2 regions of the Pseudomonas sp. LBUM1652 genome follow, and region 2 is predicted to be linked to the other one. Evidence: predicted binding sites of a transcription regulator. Region 2 holds the regulator's gene; the other holds the start of a gene.
The links. The regulator sigma-54, encoded in region 2, starts transcription at its own class of promoters, with help from an activator protein. The targets are predictions, from matches to a motif close to ANTGGCATNNANNTTGCTNT.
Positions count from the first base shown of each region.

Region 1: a site for sigma-54 is predicted at 1,287-1,306, ahead of ACA069_RS09480 (circularly permuted type 2 ATP-grasp protein). Genes of this name have one in related genera too.

Region 1 is NZ_CP166804.1:2,078,584-2,081,996, forward strand. Features, by position in the region: gene ACA069_RS09470 (hypothetical protein) at 67-300, shown strand; gene ACA069_RS09475 (ribonuclease E inhibitor RraB) at 513-860, shown strand; gene ACA069_RS09480 (circularly permuted type 2 ATP-grasp protein) at 1,339-2,748, shown strand; gene ACA069_RS09485 (alpha-E domain-containing protein) at 2,761-3,413, shown strand, end outside.
Region 2 is NZ_CP166804.1:1,003,581-1,006,993, forward strand. Features, by position in the region: gene rapZ (RNase adapter RapZ) at 1-139, opposite strand, end outside; gene ptsN (PTS IIA-like nitrogen regulatory protein PtsN) at 142-606, opposite strand; gene hpf (ribosome hibernation-promoting factor, HPF/YfiA family) at 618-926, opposite strand; gene ACA069_RS04405 (RNA polymerase factor sigma-54) at 1,000-2,493, opposite strand; gene lptB (LPS export ABC transporter ATP-binding protein) at 2,681-3,406, opposite strand; gene lptA (lipopolysaccharide transport periplasmic protein LptA) at 3,406-3,413, opposite strand, start outside.

The DNA.
Region 1 (3,413 bases), 1.1 Mb from region 2:
CGATCAATCCGGCCAAAAGTCGAGATAGGTGTAAGCCCATTTGCGGGTTTGATCGAGGAGGCACCGATGCAAAAGTGGAAAGTCACTTTCGTGGACGATCATGGTGAAATTGTCGATGAGGTCTTCGAGCGTGCGGAATGCCCAAGCGACGATGAAGCTGCTCGACTGATCAAGGAACGGCTCCTGCCTGTCGCCGCGGAACTGGATCTGAACGATCTGGAAGGGCGCACTGCCGATGCAGGCGTCAAAAGCCTGAAAACCCAGAACAGCATCGAAATCCGCAGTATCACTCCCATCTGAAATTCTTCTTGTCACTTGAAGCACCAGGCCTTGGCAGCAGCTCTATCTTGGGGCTACTCTGCAAGCGAGATCAGCGAACGGATCGCTAAGGTCTGGTCTTGTCAGCTACATGCTTGTTTCCCGCGCGCAACCACGTTGCCGTAGTACTTTGGCCAGTAAGGCCCGGGGCGGGAATACGGAAAGTCTATCCATCTATCCGAGGGGGACGATTCATGAGCACAGCCTATCAAGAAGACATCAGCAGCAATGTACTGCGCCGCATGAAAGAAGGCGGTTTCGATTTTTCCCGATTCCATCCCATCGAGTTTTACGCCATTTTCCCGGACGAGGAGCGGGCGCGCAGGGCGGCAGGCAAGTTTCGCGGTGAATCCATCAATGCCCAGGTCAGCGCGCGCGACGACGGCGCGTGGTCTCTGGAATTGAGCAAAGTGATGTACGCGACCTATGACGATATCGGCGATTTCGAGCAGGGCTTTTCGGCGGTGGTCGAGCCCTTGGGTGGCATCATCGAAGGCTGGGGCGTCAAGCAGGAGGTGCGTAACCGCCACCGTTTGAACTGATCTCTGGTAATCAACGCAAGCAACGGCTGACCTTCGGGTTGGCCGTTGTCGTTTTTGGCTCGCTTGAATTCCCGTGGCAAAACCCTGAAACAAGAATCCGAGGCAAAAAAAAGCCACCGGAGAGGGTGGCTAAAAGGGAAGACCGATAAGGAGAGGAAACCGGTCAGGGTTAAGGCTTTGAGGGCCGCAAAGGCAGTCCGGATCGATTGGGCTGAAGGCTTCATCGGGGGAAGTTTTTTCAGCGGATGCGCGGATTATCCGCAGCCAGCCGCGAGCAGTGAAATCAACTCTGACTATGCTGGTGATAGGCGACAGCACTGCGTCGCAATGAGGCGGGGGCAATCAGGTTGGGGCATTTGTCGCACAGGAATGGTGCGGCGTCTGTGGCGTGATTATCCAACCGATTGAAATCAAAGCGTTTATGCCGATGGCACGGGCCTTGCGATGGTCTGGATGTCCGGGTGACAAGGAGTACGGCATGATCCGCACCTATTTTGATGAGATGTACGATGCCGGCGGCCAGGTCCGCCCGCATTACCGGGAGTTTGCCCGGTGGTTGGCTGACACGCCTGACGAGCTGTTGGCCCAGCGGCGCCGCGAGGCCGATCTGCTGTTCCATCGTGCCGGCATCACGTTCACGCTCTACGGGGACGAGCAGGGCACAGAGCGCCTGATTCCTTTCGACACCATTCCGCGCAGCATTCCCGCCAGTGAGTGGCGGATTGTCGAGCGCGGCTGCATCCAGCGGGTCAAGGCGTTGAACATGTTCCTCGCCGACCTCTATCACGAGCAGCGCATCATCAAGGCCGGGATTATTCCCGCCGAACAGGTGCTGGCCAACGAGCAGTATCAGTTGGCGATGCAAGGGCTGGATCTGCACCGGGATATCTATTCGCACATCTCCGGCGTCGATCTGGTGCGCGACGGCGACGGCACCTATTACGTGCTCGAAGACAACCTGCGCACACCGAGCGGCGTGAGCTACATGCTTGAAGACCGCAAGATGATGATGCGTCTGTTCCCGGAGTTGTTTTCCGCCCAGCGTATCGCGCCTATCGATCATTATCCGAACCTGCTGCTCGACACGCTGAAAAGCTCAAGCCCGATTGACGATCCGAGCGTGGTGGTACTGACGCCGGGACGCTTCAACAGTGCGTTCTTCGAGCACGCCTTTCTGGCTCGAGAAATGGGCGTCGAACTGGTGGAAGGTGCGGATCTGTTTGTGCGCGATGACAAGGTCTTCATGCGCACCACCGATGGCCCGAAAGCGGTGGACGTGATCTACCGCCGCCTCGACGACGCGTTCCTCGATCCGCTGGCGTTCAATCCGGATTCGATGCTTGGCGTACCGGGCCTGCTGTCGTCCTATCGCTCCGGCAATGTGGTGCTGGCCAACGCCATCGGCACGGGCGTGGCGGATGACAAATCGGTGTATCCGTTTGTCACCGACATGATCCGTTTCTACCTCGATGAAGAACCGATTCTTAAGAACGTACCGACCTGGCAGTGTCGTAATCCGTCTGAACTTTCCCATGTGCTGGCCAATCTTCCGGATCTGGTGGTCAAGGAAACCCAGGGTTCCGGTGGTTACGGGATGCTGGTGGGGCCTGCTGCGACAACCGCGGAAATCGATTCCTTCCGCGAGCGCATCAAGGCCAAGCCCCACGCGTACATCGCGCAACCGACGCTGTCGCTGTCGACCTGCCCGACCTTTGTCGAAAACGGCATTGCGCCGCGCCATATCGACTTGCGGCCATTTGTTTTGTCCGGTCGCGAAACCCGGGTTGTGCCCGGTGGTTTGACCCGTGTCGCCCTGCGCGAAGGCTCCCTGGTGGTGAATTCTTCCCAGGGTGGCGGAACCAAGGACACCTGGGTGGTCGAGGATTGAAGGAAGCTTGCCATGTTAAGTAGAACTGCCTCGGATCTGTATTGGATGTCGCGTTACCTGGAGCGGGCGGAAAACCTCGCACGGATGCTCGACATCAGTTATTCGCTGTCGCTGATGCCGCAAGACGGTCGCGGTGACGGTTTGCACGAACTGGCCATGCCGCTGCTGATTACCGGCACCCTGGATGATTACCTCGAGCGTCACGGTGCTTTGCATGCCGAACGCCTGCTGCATTTCTTCGCCCTCGATGCCGCCAATCCGGCGAGCATCTATAGCTGCCTCGGCGCGGCGCGGGCCAGCGCGCACGCGGTGCGCGGGCGCATCACCGCCGACATGTGGGAAAACATCAACGCAACGTGGCTGGAAATTCGCGGGATCGCCGAACAGGGCTTGAGCCGCTATGGCATGAGCCGCTTCTGTGAATGGATCAAGGAGCGTTCGCACCTGTTTCGTGGCGCGTCCTACGGCACGATCATGCGTAACGATGCGTTTCGCTTTATTCGCCTGGGGACGTTCATCGAGCGCGCCGACAACACGTTGCGACTGCTCGACGCGCGTTACGAGATGGCTGGCGATCAGGCCGAAGCCGTCAGTGACGGGACGGCCCACGCGTATTACCAGTGGAGTGCGTTGCTGCGAGCGTTGTCGTCGTTCGAGGCCTATAC
Region 2 (3,413 bases):
GAATGAGTGCGCGCTCTGCGAGTTCCGGCAGCAGGCCCGCCGGCAAATTGTCGATGCAGTAGTAGCCGTTGTCCTCAAGGACATTCAACGCCGTACTTTTGCCCGAGCCGGAACGGCCACTGACGATGATCAAGCGCATGATTAGTGCCCGCTTTGTTCGTCCACGACGACCTGATACAAGGCTTCGTTGCTCGAAGCACTACGCAATTTTTCGCGAACGTCCTTACGATCAAGCATGCTGGCGATCTGACGCAGCAATTCCAGATGCGCATCGGTCGCAGCTTCAGGCACCAGCAATACGAACAGCAGGTCAACCGGAGCACCGTCGATGGCGTCGAAATCGATTGGGGCTTCAAGGTGCATCAAGGCGCTGATAGGCGATTGGCAACCCTTGAGGCGGCAGTGAGGAATGGCGATGCCGTTGCCGAAACCGGTGGAGCCGAGTTTCTCACGAGCGATCAGGGCCTCGAAGACATCTTGCATCTCCAGAGCCGGCACTTCGCGGGCGATCAGATTGGCAATCTGTTCGAGGGCTTTCTTTTTACTGCCGCCCGGCACGTTCACGAGGGAACGGCCGGGGGTCAGGATACTTTCAAGTCGGATCATGGAGTGGGGGGTTATCGACCGGTCGCGCCCTGGAGCAGGCTCTGGGTCTTTTCCTTATGCTTTTTGAGTTGTTTATCCAGCTTGTCGGTCAGGGCGTCGATCGCGGCGTACATATCGGTATGTTCCGCGTTGGCGACCACTTCACTGCCGGGAATATGCAAGGTGGCTTCGATTTTCTGCTTCAGCTTTTCGACACACATCGTGACTTGCACGTTGGTAATCTTGTCGAAATGGCGCTCCAATCGTTCGAGTTTCTCGTTGATGTAGGTGCGCAGAGGTTCGGTCACTTCCAGTTGGTGTCCACTGATGTTGACTTGCATACAGCTTCTCCTTCGTTGCCAGTGCATAAAGCGGCAGGCCGAAAAGCCTGCCACTGGAACGCTGTAACGTGGCTTACATCAACCGCTTGCGTTCGCTCGAAGGCGCGATCCCTAGGGACTCGCGGTACTTGGCGACGGTGCGGCGAGCCACCTGAATGCCTTGTGCCTCCAGTAAACCAGCGATCTTGCTGTCACTCAACGGCTTTTTCTGATTTTCCGCGGCAACCAGTTTTTTGATGATCGCGCGGATCGCCGTGGACGAGCATTCACCGCCTTCGGAGGTGCTGACGTGGCTGGAAAAAAAGTATTTCAATTCATAGATACCGCGCGGTGTATGCATGAATTTTTGCGTGGTCACCCGGGAAATCGTCGACTCGTGCATGCCGACCGCTTCAGCGATGTCATGCAGGACCAGCGGCTTCATGGCTTCATCGCCGTATTCCAGAAACCCGCGCTGATGCTCAACGATCTGGGTGGCAACTTTCATCAGGGTTTCGTTGCGGCTTTGCAGGCTCTTGATGAACCAGCGCGCTTCCTGCAACTGATTGCGCATGAAGGTGTTGTCGGCGCTGGTATCGGCGCGTCGCACGAAGCCGGCGTACTGGGCGTTGACCCGTAGGCGAGGCACCGACTCCTGATTCAGCTCGACCAGCCAGCGCTCGTTGTCCTTGCGCACGATGACGTCCGGTACGACGTACTCGGCTTCAGTCGATTCGATCTGCGAGCCCGGGCGCGGGTTGAGGCTCTGCACCAGCTCGATGACCTGACGCAACTCATCTTCCTTGAGCTTCATGCGCCGCATCAACTGGCTGTAATCGCGGCTGCCCAGCAGGTCGATATAATCGGTGACCAGACGTTTCGCTTCGGCCAGCCAAGGCGTCTTGGCCGGCAACTGGCGTAGTTGCAGCAGCAGGCATTCGCCAAGATTGCGGGCGCCGATGCCGGCAGGCTCGAATTGCTGGATGCGGTGCAGAACGGCTTCGATTTCGTCCAGCTCGATGTCCAGTTCTGGATCGAACGCTTCGAGGATCTCTTCGAGGGTTTCGTCCAGATAACCCTGATTGTTGATGCAATCGATCAGGGTGACGGCGATCAGTCGATCGGTGTCGGACATCGGCGCGAGGTTAAGTTGCCACAGAAGGTGGCTTTGCAGGCTTTCGCCGGCGGAGGTACGGGTGGTGAAGTCCCACTCGTCATCGTCGCTGCTGGGCAGGCTGCTGGCGCTAGTCTGGTAGACGTCTTCCCAGGCCGTATCGACCGGAAGCTCGTTGGGGATGCGTTCGCTCCAGTCGCCTTCCTCTAGGTTATCCACCGTCGGGGCGGTTTCCTGATAGGAGGGTTCCTGGATCTCGGTGTTGGGCTTCTGTTCAGCGTTGTCGGCCAGAGGATCGGAGTTGTCGAAGTCGTCGCCTTCTTCCTGGCGTTCGAGCATCGGATTGGATTCCAGGGCCTCCTGGATTTCCTGTTGCAGATCCAGGGTCGACAATTGGAGCAGGCGGATAGCCTGTTGCAGCTGCGGTGTCATCGTCAGCTGCTGGCCCATTCTCAAGACTAGCGATGGTTTCATGGCAGGGGCTTAACACCTTATTCGCCGGCGCTATGCGCCATCCACTACAGGGCGCCGGAGCGCCAAACTTAAGCAAATTATATGCCTGAAACTGAAGTGTTTGCCTAGAGCGCTGTAACAATTAAAGCGTATTAAATTCTGCTTGAATCGATACAGCGCCCGGGCGGCTCACTCGGCACTAACAGGCTTACAGGCGGAATTCATGGCCCAGATACACTTCCTTGACCAGATCGTTGGCCAGGATGGTTTCTGCATCGCCTTCGGCAATCAACTGACCGTCGTTGACGATGTAGGCGGTTTCGCAGATGTCCAGCGTCTCACGGACGTTGTGGTCGGTGATCAGAACACCGATGCCCTTGGCCTTGAGATGATGGATGATCTGCTTGATGTCGCCGACCGAGATCGGGTCGACACCGGCGAACGGTTCGTCGAGCAGGATGAATTTCGGTGCTGTCGCCAGGGCGCGGGCGATTTCCACCCGTCGGCGTTCACCACCGGACAGGCTCATGCCGAGGTTGTCGCGAATGTGGCTGATGTGGAATTCCTGCAGCAGGCTTTCCAGCTCCTTGCGACGGCCGGCCTTGTCGAGTTCCTGACGGGTCTCGAGGATGGCCATGATGTTGTCGGCCACCGACAGTTTGCGGAAGATCGACGCTTCTTGCGGCAGATAGCCGATACCCGCCTTGGCGCGACCGTGCATCGGCTGGTGGCTGACGTCCAGATCATCGATCAGCACACGGCCTTGATCGGCCTGTACCAAGCCGACGATCATGTAGAAGCACGTGGTCTTGCCGGCACCGTTGGGGCCGAGCAGGCCGACGATCTGGCCACTGTCGATCGACAGGCTGACGTCACGCACGACCTGGCGGCTTTTATAGGCCTTGGCCAGGTGCTGAGCTTTCAGAGTTGCCATTACTGGG